One region of the Paenibacillus sp. J31R30 genome, then DNA from elsewhere that is predicted to be linked to it. Evidence: riboswitches for the same ligand, from Rfam matches in the RefSeq annotation. Region 1 holds a riboswitch; each other region holds the start of a gene.
The links. Region 1 has a riboswitch for cyclic di-AMP ahead of AC58QO_RS32040 (resuscitation-promoting factor). Riboswitches for the same ligand answer to the same signal wherever they lie in the genome.
Positions count from the first base shown of each region.

Region 2: another riboswitch for cyclic di-AMP. It lies ahead of AC58QO_RS18210 (APC family permease); the one in region 1 lies ahead of AC58QO_RS32040 (resuscitation-promoting factor).
Region 3: another riboswitch for cyclic di-AMP. It lies ahead of AC58QO_RS13045 (hypothetical protein); the one in region 1 lies ahead of AC58QO_RS32040 (resuscitation-promoting factor).
Region 4: another riboswitch for cyclic di-AMP. It lies ahead of AC58QO_RS18880 (C40 family peptidase); the one in region 1 lies ahead of AC58QO_RS32040 (resuscitation-promoting factor).

Region 1 covers NZ_JCAUAV010000021.1:12,184-16,133, reverse strand. Annotated here, with positions in the region: gene rsmA (16S rRNA (adenine(1518)-N(6)/adenine(1519)-N(6))-dimethyltransferase RsmA) at 1-268, opposite strand, end outside; gene rnmV (ribonuclease M5) at 318-851, opposite strand; gene AC58QO_RS32040 (resuscitation-promoting factor) at 969-2,108, opposite strand; cyclic di-AMP (ydaO/yuaA leader) riboswitch at 2,393-2,586, opposite strand; gene AC58QO_RS32035 (ABC transporter ATP-binding protein) at 2,870-3,613, shown strand; gene AC58QO_RS32030 (ABC transporter permease) at 3,610-3,950, shown strand, end outside.
Region 2 covers NZ_JCAUAV010000004.1:291,293-295,242, forward strand. Annotated here, with positions in the region: gene AC58QO_RS18205 (YqkE family protein) at 46-306, opposite strand; gene AC58QO_RS18210 (APC family permease) at 352-2,187, opposite strand; cyclic di-AMP (ydaO/yuaA leader) riboswitch at 2,289-2,441, opposite strand; gene AC58QO_RS18215 (GNAT family N-acetyltransferase) at 2,651-3,112, opposite strand; gene AC58QO_RS18220 (MFS transporter) at 3,270-3,950, shown strand, end outside.
Region 3 covers NZ_JCAUAV010000003.1:300,534-304,483, forward strand. Annotated here, with positions in the region: gene AC58QO_RS13030 (glycine betaine ABC transporter substrate-binding protein) at 1-103, shown strand, start outside; gene AC58QO_RS13035 (DUF5713 family protein) at 277-600, shown strand; gene corA (magnesium/cobalt transporter CorA) at 698-1,648, opposite strand; cyclic di-AMP (ydaO/yuaA leader) riboswitch at 2,181-2,350, shown strand; gene AC58QO_RS13045 (hypothetical protein) at 2,464-2,682, shown strand; gene kdpB (potassium-transporting ATPase subunit KdpB) at 2,722-3,950, shown strand, end outside.
Region 4 covers NZ_JCAUAV010000005.1:25,637-29,586, reverse strand. Annotated here, with positions in the region: gene AC58QO_RS18895 (YdeI/OmpD-associated family protein) at 1-184, shown strand, start outside; gene sugE (quaternary ammonium compound efflux SMR transporter SugE) at 199-519, opposite strand; guanidine-I (ykkC/yxkD leader) riboswitch at 606-708, opposite strand; gene AC58QO_RS18885 (MSMEG_1061 family FMN-dependent PPOX-type flavoprotein) at 774-1,385, opposite strand; gene AC58QO_RS18880 (C40 family peptidase) at 1,533-2,003, opposite strand; cyclic di-AMP (ydaO/yuaA leader) riboswitch at 2,007-2,145, opposite strand; gene AC58QO_RS18875 (hypothetical protein) at 2,314-3,132, opposite strand; gene AC58QO_RS18870 (M1 family metallopeptidase) at 3,216-3,950, opposite strand, start outside.

The DNA.
Region 1 (3,950 bases):
GATCGATCTCGACGGCCAGCACGCGGCCAGCGAGCTTGGCCAGCTGCTGTGTGAGCGCGCCGATGCCGGGGCCGATCTCGAGCGCAGCCTTCGTAGGCCCGAGCTCAGCGGCCATGACGATCTTGCTCAATATATTTTGATCAATCAAGAAGTTCTGGCCTAAGCTTTTCTTCAACACAAGACCATTCTTCTTAATAATTTGCTTCGTTTTACTCGGTGTAGCTACATCTTCTGCGGTTACAATCACTTCTTGCTCGGATATCGTCATGGGATATACCTCGTTATCTATAGGTTCTCGTTCTCGTGATTCCATCAATTCAATTCAAATGCTCAAGCGCCGCCTCGAATTCCTCTCGCGAAATCTGAAACATCGCACAGCGCTTATAAAATTGCTTGCCATTGCAATAACCAATGCCTAGCGCGTTGCCTACGGCCAAACGGCGAGCCGCCGCATCTGGATGCACGATGAGGCCGGCAGCGATCAAATCCTCCATCGTCAGCTGCGAGACCGCCGCATTGTACTCTGTCCGCAGGCTCTGAAGCGCCTGGCGGATCGTCTCCGGCGTCGCGTTCTCGACGCCAATATCACCCTTATACGCAGCTTGTTCCTGCGTAATGAAGGCATGCTTACAGCCAGGTACCTTGGCTGCCACGATTTTGCGAATCCGCTCACCAGCGTGATCCGGATCCGTGAATATAATGACACCTCTGCGCTGCTGAGCCAGCGCTATTCGCTTGAGCACGGCTTGTCCGATGGCGGAGCCGCCTGTTTCAATCGTATCCGCCTCCACAGCGCGCCTGATGGCAGCCGTGTCGTCCTTACCTTCCACAACGATCATTTCTTTTATCATCACCGTTTTCCTTCCCCAGTACGCAGAAAAAGAAGAGGGGTCTCCTCTTCTTTCGCGCAGGCATATGCCAAGCTACGTGTATAGCCTAGTGTTCCCGGCCTAATTAACGTTTACACGTTAGTTTTGGGACGGTTTTGTGGGGCCTACCACATACACCGTGTACCCTTGTTTCGTTCCGAATTTATTCGCATAACCGTGATCTTCATAGTACACATCGATCATTTGACCTTTCACGCCGCTGCCAATATCCTCAGCACGACGGAAGCCAATTCCTTCAATGTATACCCACCAACCCAGTGGAATCACCTTCGGGTCAACGGCAATCGTACGTCCTTCAGTTACGGTAGTTCCCGTGTAGGTTTTACCATAACCAGAGGAGCCCTCGGCTTTGCCTGTCGACGCAGCACCCGCTGAGTAGGCTGTAAGTTTTACGTTCTTGAGAATTTGTTTGTAGCCAAAGGTCACACCATTCTTGGATACCTCATCCACACTCGGCGAAGAGGCGGAGAGTACGACCACAGGATTTTTGGTGCCTACGGATACTACTTTCTTAACGCTTTCTGTTTGTACTTCTTCACCCACAACTGCTTCCGCGACTAAAACTCCGTCCTCGAAAGTCTTTTCTTTCTTTTTCACCAGAACGCCTTCTTTACCTTCTTGGACGACTTGCTCTTTCCCTTTAAGTAAAGATGCGTCATTCTTTTTCTCTGTCTCGAATGCGATCGGTTCAGAGACTTCCTCCGTCTCTTTTTTCACACGGACGATCTTGACTTCATCGCCTGTGCTAAGAGCGGCTGTCGGTTCGGGAGAAATACGATCGTTCTCCCCAAGTGCAATATTTAAACGTTGCAATGCACTTTCTACCGTTCTTGCAGTTGTGTAAACAGTGGTGGTCTTTCCATCAGCAGTCAATTGAATTGGTGAGGCATGCTCGATGACAATTTTGTCTCCACCCTTGAGCTTGGTCGTGAGTGCAGCTGAAATTTCATCATGTTCACCAATCGTTATGGCTTGTTCATCCAGTAGGCGTTGCAGGACCCATTGCTTCGTGTGCACAACAGTTTCTTGTCCATTCACAACCACGGATACGCTCTTGGTAGCCGTTCCGTACAACAACACCAAAAACATGAAAGTCATTGCGATTGAGATTATAGCTAGGCTTAAAATCAAACGCAAGTTTTCATGCTTCCATCGCAATGCGAAGGACATGCTGGATGATCGTTTTACATGGGTCTCGCTAATTGAGATACTGCCCACTTCTCCGGTCCTCCTTCAAAGCCTCGCCGCCAGGTTACAGCATGATTAAATTTGACGCGACTAAGGTTTTTAGTTTAACTTAACATGCTCGCCATCATCAGCCTGCTTACCCTGCTGAATCTGGTCGTCCCCCCCTTTTACCTATTCATCATCCTATGAATTCCGGGTTATTTTATGTCTTCCGATCTGTGTAAAACCCTTTATGAGGACAAAAAGCCAGCAAGAAGAGGACTCTTCTCGCTGGCTTAGTTTGCATAGTGAAATACAAATAGCACGCACGACAATCGTTACCTCTCTTACGCTTACGAGGTTAGCTGACGGATTCGGACGTGAGAGTCGCCCTACGTAGACGCAAACTGCTTGTTTGACGTCTATGATTCACCCCTATTACTCTCTGCTTACTTAACCGCATTGGAATGCTTATTAAGCTTGCAGTGGTTCCCCCGTTCCCACATTTGGAACTCAGCGAATGGAAAATTGGCAAATTGGATATTAAGTTATTATGAAAAGTATATTACGCTGTTAATCTCAACCTGTAAAGGGATTAACACCCGTTAAAAAGGGCTAAATCGATTAAATTTCGATTATTTTTCATATATAACCCACTTATATCTACATGTGTCTAACTTTAACGTACGTATACTCGATTTTTTAATGTTTAATGACCAAAACTAGGCTAAAAATGCAAATTTGTTTATAATGATTCTGGAAGTATTTGATCAGTAAATACCAATAATTTGCTATTTAGGGAGGCAATTGAGATGGTTCCCATCTTACAGGTAAACGCTTTATTCGGTGGATATTTACCCAACAAGCCCGTCCTCCACAACCTCACTTTTTCGATCCGCCAAGGTGAAATGATGGGGTTAATCGGACTCAATGGGGCAGGTAAAAGTACGACCATCAAAAATATTCTCGGGCTGCTACAACCGCAAAAAGGGACCATTCGTATCAACGGTCTTACCTTAGCCGAAAATCCAATACCATACCGAGCGACATATGCCTACGTACCCGAAAGTCCGGAGTTATACGAAGAGCTAACAATTCGCGAACACCTTGAGCTAACGGCCATGGCCTACGGCATTTCCAAGGAGGATTACGAAACACGATCCCAGTCTCTTTTAGAGCAGTTTCAAATGAAGGACAAGCTGAACAGCTTCGCCAGTCATTTATCCAAAGGGATGAAACAAAAGGTCATGATTATGAATGCGTTCCTGATCGAGCCTTCCCTGTATATTATCGATGAGCCGTTTCTTGGACTCGACCCTTTGGCAATTCGTTCCTTGCTCGAATTAATGGTTAAAATGAAGCAAAAAGGCGCATCATTCCTCATTTCCTCACACATTTTGTCTACAATTGAAAAATATTGCGATTCCTATGTCGTTCTCCACAAAGGCCATATGGTTGCGCAGGGAGATTTAGTCGAATTACGCGCGCAAACAGAGCTGCCTCAAGCGTCATTAGACGACATCTTCTACAAGCTTGTTCAAGGAGTCATAGCATGAGTCAGTCAAAAAATACTACACCTGCATTTAACACACATGCATTATGGAAGCAGCGTTTCCAACATTATATGAAGGAATCCATGGGGTATTGGCAGTATGCCGCACGAAGTAACTTTATCGGCTTTTTGTTGTTTCTTGTCATCGTTTCTTCCTATTATTATGCAAAAACATTACAGCGCCTTCCGACAGATTACCCGTACCTATGGATCGTGCTGCTCGTGCTCGTTCCACTCGTCACTTCAAGTCCTATTCGAACACTGACCCGCAGTGCCGATCGGATGTTTCTATTGCGGATAGAGCATGAAATGGGAGTCTATTTTCGAAGCAGCTTCCTGTA
Region 2 (3,950 bases), on a different contig from region 1:
CTGTCATCGCACATATAAAGAAAAGGAGGCACATCGTGCGCCCCCTCATTTGTGCTTCCGCCAATCTAATTTGCTTTTCTCCAGCTGATAAGCAAAATCATTTTCAAGACGCTTCTCTTCCGCCTTGCGAGCCGCTTCTACCCTGGCTCTCTCTGCGTCCTTCTTCGCTTGCTCTTCCGCTTTCATCGCGTCAGCCTGGGCTTTGAGTCCTTCCAAAATTTCCGGACGCAGCAGATCCTTCAGGGTTGCTGGTTTATCTTGCACGCTAGCCGCAGCTGGCGTCATTTTAGCTTTCTTTTTCACCATAATAAGGTCACCTCGTCTACATGTTCTCCCTATTATTGTACACGTCTATTGGTGTAAATGATACGGGACTGTCGCAACAACGATATCCTTATCGGCTTGAAGCTTCGAGCGAATACGCGCCGCAGACTGATTATGGAGCAGACGGTGCCACCATTTTTTTGGCATGAATTGCGGGAGAATAACCATGATAGACTGCTTCTCTGACACATGCGTGTCGATACGCTCAATGAATTCAGCCAGCGGCTTCAAGATCGTTCTATACCGCGACTTGAACACTACGAGGCGAACACCTGGATCCCAGATTTGCCATTTCTCCTGCATCGACTCCTCATCTTCATCCGAGAAGGAGACATAGAAAGCAATAACGTTAGGCGAGAGTGACTTCGCATAGTTCAGCGTTTGCTCTACAGCTTTATGAATCCCGGCCACAGGTACGATAATGACGGGTTCTTTGGTACAAACACGGTCTTGTGTGATATCGATGCGCAGCTGGTTGGCTACGTCATCGTAATGGTGGCTGATCTTCGTAATGATCCAGAGTAGAATCGGTGTCACGATAATGACGATCCAAGCGCCTTCGCTAAATTTCGTCACAGAGAATATGATGAGAACCGCGAAAGAAACGATGCCGCCTAAACCGTTGATGATCAATTTGCCGATCCAGCCGGATACGCGCTCCTTCAGCCATTTACGTACCAAACCTGCCTGAGCCAGTGTAAAGGATAAAAATACGCCGATCGCATAAAGCGGAATGAGTGCATCAGTCTTCCCTTTAAAGCCAATCAGAAGCAGACTTGCCAGCACGCCAAGCGTGATGATGCCATAATGATACGAAAGTCGATCTCCACGGAAGGAGAACATGCGCGGGAAGTTTTTGTCTTGGGCCATGATTGACGCCAAGATGGGGAATCCATTAAAGCTCGTATTAGCAGCTAGCACTAGAATAAGCATCGTCGCGATTTGAGTCGCATAGTACATCACGCCGCGTCCAAACGCTTGCTCGGTCACCATCGATAGAACCGAAGTGTGCCCGTTATGATCTGGGGCAATTCCATACCCTAAGGCGATCAACGTTACACCACCGAAGACGATTGCCAACAGGCCGCCCAAGGAGATGAGCGTGCGTTTAGCATTTTTGACAGATGGCGTTCGGAAATGCGGGACAGCATCGGAAATTGCTTCGATGCCTGTTACAGCTGAACAACCCGAGGAGAACGCCTTAAGAAGTACGAATAACGTTAATGAGTTCGTCGCAGCGTTAGGTGTGAAATCAATGGCATGCGTATTAAGTGAGCCGGTCATTAAATCGAAGATACCTTTACCTACTAACAACAGGATACAAAGGATGAAAAAGTACGTCGGAATCGCAAAAACGGTTCCTGATTCGGAAGTGCCTCGCAAATTAATCCAGACCATGATCCAAACCAGAAAGATGGTAAGCGGAACAATATACGGTACTGCAGAAGGAAAGGCCGAAGTAATCGCCTGCACACCTGCCGAGATCGAAACGGCCACGGTCAAGGTATAATCGATCAGCAGTGAGACACCTGTTAGTCGCCCCCACACCATGCCTAAATTTTCTTTGGTAACCATATAAGCGCCGCCACCCATCGGGTAGGCTTCAATCACTTGCCGATAGCTGAGCACAAGCAACAAAATCAATGCGATGATCGAAATCGCAATCGGCAAGGAGAATGCAAATGCAGCAATTCCCACGGTTGCGAGCTCTAACAGAATTTGCTCCGTCCCATACGATACAGAAGATAAGGCATCAGAAGACAGGATGGGGAGAGCTTTCCAGACAGGCATTTTCTCCGACTCAATCTCACTCGACTTTAGCGGCTTACCAAACACAATTTTCTTCAATGAATCACTTGTCATTTCGTGGTCGTTCCTCCAATAAAAGCTAATCTCAATGTACTAGTTGGGTAAAAATGACGCAAAAAAACACAAGGATTGACCTTGTGTTTTAAACACATGTTCTCCTTTCTCACGACCGCTTACGAGGTTAGCTGTCGGGTTCGGGCCGCGAGAAAATCTGCCCTAAAAGGTACTTGGTATCAGCACCATTATTCACCCCATGTTACTCGTGGTTCCCCCGCTTTTCTTAAAAGAAAATTAAGCGAAATATTCAACTGTTCATGTACGTGTTGAATACTACTCTCTTCTGTCAACATAGTAAAGGAGGGAAAAAACGTAAAAAGCTCTCTTCCACCTCTTCCATGCCCCAATAATTCGCTTACAATTACCTGATTCGTTGATTATCTTCCATTCTCGTAGGTACTCGAGGTATTTTGTGAAAAGTGACATGCTAGAACGATCATACCTGGATAAAACGAAGTAATTAGTTGGAAAAACGCCAGTTCATGGTGTAATTCACCCAATCTACGCGTGTTCCACCCCTTCTATCAAAAAATTGTTGTGCCCGATGATTGTCTGGTGCGGTGATCCAAGACATGTAGGCATAGCCGTTTTCCTTGGAATAGTTTTGACACTTCCGGAACAAGTCTTCTTCCGCAGCGGTTCCCCGAAATGGCTCTAGAAGGAACAGGTCGTTCATGATCGTAATAGGACTAGCCTTCATCGTGCTCCATGCAAAATACAGCGTCGCAAAGCCGATGAGCTCATCTTCCTTTTCGACCACAAACTGAATCCCCCCTTGCTCCTGAAGTAAGGTGCTGATCAGACGATGGATATCAGCCAACTCAGGCCGCGGCTTCTTATAAAAGCCGACAATATAGGCAACCATCAGCTCTGTTAATGCCTCCAAATCTTTCATTTCTGCTTTTCTTATCGCATGTCCCACTAGATTACCCCCTTGAATTTCAATGAATAATAATACATTTTAACGAATAAATATTCAGTTATCAACTATTTTTACCATGGCCAATTCGTTGACACATTGTACCCACCATGCTAATCTGTAACAAAATAGATTATAGTTAAGGATCGGATGGTGTACGATGTCAAACAATGCAATCACTTCTAATACTGGAACCACAAACGCTCAATCAGAGCTGCCTAGCCGCTTACGAGAAACGCCTGTCTCCTGGTTACTCTGCTTTACTATTGTACTGGTGATCATGAACACAATGATGTTCAATCTGGCTTTGCCCAAGATTTCCGTACAATTTGAACTCAGCCCCTCAACGGCATCGTGGATCGTCACGGGGTATTCGATCATTTTCGCTATTTCTTCTATTACCTATAGCCGCTTGTCCGACTTTGTACCCATTCGCAGACTTTACGTCATTGCTCTGCTTTCACTAGGCGGTGCATCCATCCTAGGGCTGTTCACGGACAGCTTTGGACTCTTGCTGCTTACAAGGTTGATTCAAGCATCTGGCGCAGGCGCGATTCCATCGCTCGGTATCGTTCTCGTAACCCGCTACATTCCGCTGTCGCGTAGAGGTAGAGCTATGTCGCTTATTTTGTCTGCCGCGTCACTCGGTCTAGGACTTGGCCCCGTCGCTGGCGGTTCCATCGTTCAATACTTGGGATGGCATTTCCTATTCGTCATTACTGGCATTACGCTTCTACTTATCCCTATCTTTCTTGTCTTACTCCCAAAAGAAAAAGCAGAAAGCGGCTCGTTCGATTTCATCGGTGCGCTGCTCCTAGGGATTGGGACGACGGGTTTGCTG
Region 3 (3,950 bases), on a different contig from region 1:
TGATCGTGCGATGTCTGTGTTGAATGGCAAAGTGGATCTGGAAGGACAACAAGCACGTGTCGTTGCCGAGCAGTGGTTGAAGGATAAGGGGCTAATCAAGTAATACAGTAAACGGAAAACTCACTAAACATTAGCAAAGAAATGGAATCCTTTAGCGAGTATTTAAGTGAAAAGCGATTTCTTATAGAGGGAGTTTAATTCAATACTTACTACCATCTATCCTCGGATTGTGTTACTATAAGTCAACAAAACTGCATTTTTTTGGGAGAGTGCGAAATGGCAAAATTTAATGAAAAACTATATTTAGTTGATATGTATAATGACCCCTATTTCCCAAATTCTTTAGTAGACAAAGTCAAAGTACAATTGGTAGAAGTCGTTGAATATTTAGAAACGGGGAACCGTAGTATTAACGAAATCCAATTGAAATTTGATGATATGACAGATGCAATAAATGAGTTGCAAGCGGATTTTTATGAGGACGACAGCGAGATTGAGACGGCTGCAAGGGATTCTATAGGACAAACCGTTGAAGAAATTTTGAAACATTTTAATATTCGGTTAGACGCAGAAGAAGCCATTCGAAACAGAGATTGGTAAGCACAAACTATTCTTTTTTTATCTACTCAAACAAAAACGGGTACCCCTCTTTTATGGGAGTATCCGTTTTTGTATTACTGGGAAAATTCAGCTTTGTTTATTTAAACCATCCTTTGTTTCTAAACGACATAAACATGCCAATACCAATTCCGAACATGACCGCTAACGCGATAAAGTAACCCCATTGCCACTTCAACTCGGGCATGTAATCAAAGTTCATTCCGTAGATTCCGGCTATGAAAGTTAAAGGCATGAAGATCGTCGTGATGACTGTTAAAGTTTTCATGATCGTGTTCATTCTATTGGAATTAAGAGAAATGTAGCTGTCTCGTAAATCAGCTGTCATCTCTCTGTTAGAATCGATCATTTCAGATAGTTTCAACAAATGATCATACACGTCTGTATAGTAGTGTGACAGTTTATGAATACCCTGAATTCGTTCTGAATTTAGTATTCGATACAGAAGATCTCTCATTGGCACGACAGTTCTTCGCAGCTTTAAGAGCCTTGACCGTATTTCAAATATGTCTTCCATGAGTGCTTGGGTAGATTCAGAGCCAACGTTATTTTCGATTTCGTTTAATTGATCTTCGATTTGATAGACACTCGGAAAATACTGATCTACTAACTCGTCCATAACCACATAGCAAGCATACAGAGGACCTTTATCAACGCCTTTTTTCTGCAGGGCTATTCGACACCAGGCATCTTCGATCTCCTTTGAATATTTGGAATGAAAGGTAACGATGAAATTCTCTCCTAAAAATAAGTCCACTTCTTCAGCCGCAAGATTTTGTTGATTGATGGCATGCATTACGAAAAAGTGTACATCTTCATAGTGATCTAATTTAGGTCGTTGCAGATAATGAAAACAATCTTCAATTGCAAGTGGATGAAAGTTGAAATGTTCTTCTAATAAATTGGATTCTTCTTCACTTGGCTGGTTAAAATCAACCCAATACCATTTTATATTTGAACTCGAAAGCTGAGTTAGTTGAACATCTTTTAAAACTTCCAAATCGTTTGTTATAGCTAATGCACGAATCATTTTAATTGCACTCCTTAATGAAGTTGAACAATGATCTTCATGTTATTCTATCCAAGAAATCTTATCAGAACAACCATACATGTCATTCATGATTTTAAACGAAAAGTGGGTAGCCCTTACTTCGCAGTAGGGCTACCTTTTTCATTAAGATTTCCATCTGATGTTCTTCATACTCACGCTGCATAAATACATGAAAAGGGTATGTGTCCCGCGATTTGATGATACAAGCCTGGAGATGTGATAATTATAACTTTGAATCGTATAAAAATGGGCTAAATAATAGTTGCAGACTTATAAAAATTGAATAAAAAAGTAAATCATTATAATTTCTCAAAGTCGTTTGGTCATGACCTAATTACTGCGAAATGGCCAAAACGGAAGTATGCCGAAGCATTTCTATTGAAAATGCATGCGATTTCTAATTGGACGCGCTTTCATAAACACTAAATGTCACAAATTGCGAAATAAGTGTCTCAAGCGCATTTTACATTCAGTAGCAATCGGCGTAACATTCGTTTCAGCAACAATACATAGATGCAAAACGCTGAGTTCCCGCAAGGGAATCGGGGGAACCAACCGGAGCCGATCGGATATAGAATCGGTTTCTCGGGGTGAATCTAAAGCAAGCGCAGCTTGCCAAAGTAGGGCACTTCCAAGCCCGAATCCGACAGCTAACCTCGTAAGCGAATTGGGAGAGAACCACTTTCTTTTCGAGCTTTCCATAGCGCACATATGCGTTTTCTTTGAAGCCCGAGAGTAGAGATTCTCTGCTCTTTGGCTTTTTTTGTTGTTCCCAATTTGAGGAGAGTGAATCTATGATGTACCCCGAACCCCTGACGCTAGTAAGTGAATCAGATGAATGTACACAAACATGTAAATTTACCCGTATTGAATGTTTTCGATTTGATTGTGAATTATCCGATAAGCTGCAGCCAGGACATGGTAATGATTGTCATTGCGGATTATTGACGATTTCAACGAATCTTGGTACATGTGGTTTAGGGCAATTCGTGATTCCGCAATTATTTATTTGAGCATTCTGGGGCGTATATCTCTTTCTAGGGTGGTTTTTCATGAATCAAAGATGGAAGCAATCATTTCATTCCAAAGTGTTTATTAGAGCCCTGTTGGATAGCGTACTGAAATTAAATCCAAGATTAATGATAAGAAATCCAGTGCTTTTCGTGTTGGAAACGGCGACCTTTGTCATTGGTTTATTGCTGCTCTTTCCGCATTATTTTCATACCGAGACACAGATGACTTATAACCTCACTGTATTTTTCATTCTATTGTTTACGATATTATTTGCGAACTTGGCAGAAGCGTTAGCTGAAGGAAGAGGTAAGGCACACGCGGACAGCTTGATCAAAACCAGAAAGGAATTAAAGGCGAAGCTGTTATCGAAAGATGGCAGCATAAAGGTCGTTGCCGGAAATGAATTACGCAAAGGTGACCGTATATTGGTAGAAATGGGGGATTTGATTCCCGGCGATGGCAAAATAGTGGAAGGCATTGCAGCCATTGATGAGTCCTCCGTTAATGGAGAATCGGCTTTCGTCATTAAAGAGGCGAACAGTGATAACAACTCCGTCATTGGCGGAACCCTCGTAACCAGCGATTGGATTCAGGTTGAGATTACCGTTAACCCTGGGTATTCCTTTTTGGATCGGATGGTTCAAATGGTGGAAGGGGCAAGACGGCAGAAATCACCGAACGAAATCGCGCTGACGACCCTCCTTACAGTCTTAACCCTCATCTTTTTAATTGTCGTCGTAACGTTGTATCCATTGGCCAAATTTGCTGGCGTTCAATTGGAGGTGTCAACGTTAATTGTGCTGCTCGTGTGCTTAATACCCACGACGATTGGGGGACTTTTATCAGCCATAGGCATTTCAGGGATTGACCGCGTTACGAGAATTAACATTTTGGCGAAATCAGGGAAGGCTGTTGAGGCAGCTGGGGATATACATACAGTCATATTGGATAAAACAGGCACGATCACGTTCGGTAACCGAATGGCATCAGCATTCTATCCTGCAACGGGTGTATCCCAAGAGGAACTCATGGAAGCAGCCGTTCTCACTTCGTTGTTTGATGACACCCAGGAAGGGCGGTCCATCGTAGAACTCGCTAAGCAGAATCACATGACAAGTAATCTCAGAGCTTATCAAGGCGAAGTCATTACGTTTACAGCAGAAGAGCGGATGAGTGGGTTAAACCTGAATGGCTGCTTTTATCGAAAAGGGGCAGTTAGCGCCATCGGCAGTTATATCTCAGTGCGAGGCGGATCTATTCCTGAGGA
Region 4 (3,950 bases), on a different contig from region 1:
GACGGTAGAGGTCCCAGCCGATCTTCAAGCCGCTTTGTCTGAAGCAGAAGGTGCCGCTCAGCGATTTGAAGCACTGGCTTTTTCCAAGCGCAAAGAATTCGTCCGACAGGTCGAGGACGCGAAAACGCAAGAGACACGCCTCCGCCGGATTGCCAATGTTGTTACGCAGATGAGCGAGGTGTAAGAGCCTAACACTACTTAGTGCCCCGACGTGAATTTCAGCCCGAGTACACCGACCAAAATCAATACCATAAACAAGATACGAATTAAGCTGATCGGTTCATTGAGGAAAAGTGTGCCAATGATAATCGCGCCGACAGCACCGATTCCGGTCCATGCGGCATAAGCCGTTCCGATGGGCAAGGTTTTCGTGGCTGAAGCTAAGAAATAAAAGCTAACGATCATCCCGAGAATCGTGATAATCGTGGGAACGAGCCGTGTAAATCCGTTGGAAAATTTCAATGAGATGGCCCACACCACCTCGAAAACACCTGCAATGACCAGGTATAACCATGCCATTATGAACACTCCTTCATGTAAGTATTATGTCGTCAGTGCCACAAAAAAAACAAAGAAAAGCCCGGGAATATCGCACTGCTGCGATAGACTCCCGGGCTTTTCTCCCTCCGTGACCACAGCGTATCCGCTGTGTGTTTTCCCTTGGACCAGCCGGCGAACATGCGCCGCGGAACCCTAGAAAACGACATGCCGTTATTATAGGATGGCTCACATGCTATGTCAAGTTACACTTTTTGGCTATTTGCTCATTAAGCCTAATCCTCCAACGCAATCCCGTTCAACGCGACATGCGCGCGGAACATATCCATGCCGTCCGGCTGTTCCTGCTCAGGTACCCATGTAGCGGGATCCCAAATCTTCGACAGCTTGAGCGCGCGGCTGCAATGCACGAAGCATTCTTGCACCTCGACGCCGACAGCGGCGATCGGTGACTTCCCGTTTAGCTGCATGGTCGACAGCAGCTCCTCGTCCTTCGTCAACCAAGCGCGGCCATTGACGCGGAGCACCATCTCGACGCCTGGGATGATGAACAGGAGACCGACTTCCGGGTTGGTCAGCAGATTTTGCATCGAGTCTAGTCGGCGATTGCCAAGTCTTTCTGGGAAGACGAGGCGGCGTTCATCCACAACCCGTACGAATCCTGCGGCATCCCCGCGGGGAGACACATCGCTCGAGCCGTTAGCATTCGACGTAGAGAAGAAGAATAATGGCGATTTTGCAATGAACGCACGTGCGTGCTCGTCGATTTGATTAATAACCTTATGTTGAACCGCAGGATGAGGCTCCCCAATAACGGCTCTAATCTCATCGATGGATCGTATAATACCGGGAAATGGGGGTGATGTACTATTTTGTGAAGTGTCCATACTAGCCAATCCTTCCTCAAAGCCCATGGGCTATTACTTATCTTTGTTTTACTCATCTTGTGGCCGATACACACGTTCAAATGAATGAAGCCCTGCAAGCCGCTCTTACGAGCAAAGCTTGCAGGGCTTCATTCTGTGCCGAGAACATTACTTGGATTCAGCAGTTAGTTGATTGTAGATATCATCCCACAGAACACGTCTGGCGGATACATATCGCTTCGCATAATAGGATTCGCTCAACTTATTCTTCACAACACCTTGATTCGTAGCGGAGTGAACGAATTCACCGTCTCCGAGGTACATACCTACATGAGAGATACCGCTGCCATCCGTGTTGAAAAATACAAGATCGCCCTTACGAAGATCTTTTTTGTCAACCCAGTAGCCTTCGCCGTTTTGTGATTTGGAGCTGTGTGGAAGATCGATGCCGAATTCGCCGAATAAGTAGGACGTGAAACCAGAGCAATCGAATCCTTTGGTTGTCGTTCCTGCCCATCTGTAAGGCGTTCCTACAAGCTCGTCTACCGCTTTATCCATATCGGATGCCGCGAAAACGCTTCCTACACTAACACTCAAAAACAAAACAAGACTAAAAACAAGACCAACAAATTTCTTCAACTGCTTGTCTCCTTCCGGTGCCTACGAGGTTAGCTGGAGGGTTCGGTTGAAGGTTCCCTATGATCCCTGTCTTGCAAGATCAATTCACCCGGAGTGGTTCCCCCGTTTCCCCATAAACTGAGGAATTCGGCATGAAATATTTGGTTTTTTGATGCTAGTCCTTGTAATTCGTCATAAAGAATGAAATTCCTCTTTTAAGTTTAAAAATTAGGCTAAAAATAAGTGGAATAGTTCGGAAAAAAGACAAAAAAAAGCCCCTTTCTCAAGGAGAAGGGGGAGAATGTTTGCCTATTCGCTGTTTTGCTGGATATTAATTGGATATTTTGGCTGAAAGTAGCTGATATTGGGAAGAAATGCCCCAGATTTGGATGAAAATGTGAAAAAGTGGGTACAGCTGATAAATGATTAGCGCTACCAGACCTGCCCACAAGTAGGTGGCTGTGACCGTGACACCTGCCAATAGTCCTGCGAAAAGTAAGAGGGTAATGGCAAGTCCGACAATCGGCAGCGAATATCGAAAGAAAGAGATGACTGTCGATGTGATCCCTAACTTGGCTGCGATCGCGAATTGGACATACATAAACAGAAGCTGCAGGAGAAATCCGTAGACCAGTAAACTGAGAATCCAGGGCAGAAGCTTGAGAACAACCTGCTCATAGGAGCTGCTATGCCCTAGAATATACGTAGCTTTCGGGAAAATCCAGATCAGTGGAAGCAGGGTAAATGCGATCCGGATCAGATACACAAGCAGGAAAGGGAGCATGAGCTCCTTCATCCCGCGAAAGAAACGGTAGCCAGCATTCTGGTGAGCGTGCGTGAGCGAATAGTAAACACCGCCATTTAAGAGGGGCGTTAGCAGCATGCGGGCGCATAAGAGAGCAGCGAGCCACCAGAGATAAGAATAGCTAAGATCAGTTTTGAGTAATTGAAACTGGCCTTCTGCTAGAAAGATTTGCAAAGCCTGCTTGGGCTGCTCAGCACCAGGGAATCGATGCATGAGGGGGACGAGTATTCCCTGCACTAGCTTATACAAGAGAATACCCCAACCCATTTGATACAGGAACAAAATAATGGTGGCAAAAGGCTGCGCCATAGCTGCCCTGAAGCCGGATTTGATATAGGTGGCCAACGAGGGTCCCTCCTTAAAGTTTTCGTTAGAAAACTGGCTTCGTAAGCATACGCTGAGTTTGTCATAAGACGTAAGCCATGTCCTTACCAGGCGACTGAGCCGAATATGGCTTGCAGGAGTTGAATAATGCCGAGATTCCACCGGATTTGCCACTTTGTATTTAATTGTGTTTGATAAAAGTTGTTGATGTGCTTATTTTCGAGTATGAGCGTGTATTTGGGATCAATGCGCACCCAGTCGACAGGGGACGTATGCGATAATTTGAACTCGATGCTGCCTTCCTTGCCATCCCATGTTTTATCAAGCGTTGTGCCATCTGCAAAATGGAACTGAATCGGCACCTCCGGCGAGTTGCCGCCATGTTTAACAATGCGAACTGTACTTTCGTAAGTCTCGGATCCCTTAGTGCCCTGAGGCCGAACGTTGACACTCGCGACGGAATAATCCATCATCATATCGCCGTACACATACTGATTGAAGAAGTCATCCCATTTCGTTTTGCTGACATCCTCCACAACCTGTTGGAAGTCCTTCGTCGAGGGATGCTTGAATTGCCATCTTTGGAAATAGGTTTTCATAATTTTATCCATGACTTTGGTTCCGACCTGCTGCTCAATCGCCTTTAGTACGAGCTTGCCGCGTGTGTACACATTTTCCGCATACTGATCATGTCCTGTGTAGGCCCAAGCTTCTTTCTGCAGCCCGTTAGGTGAAGTGATGTAGCTGGATTCTACAGGTAAATTAGGGGCATCCCCATATTCAGCTTCCATGACTTTATCTTCCGCATAAGAGGTAAAGCCTTCATCGAGCCAGGCTTC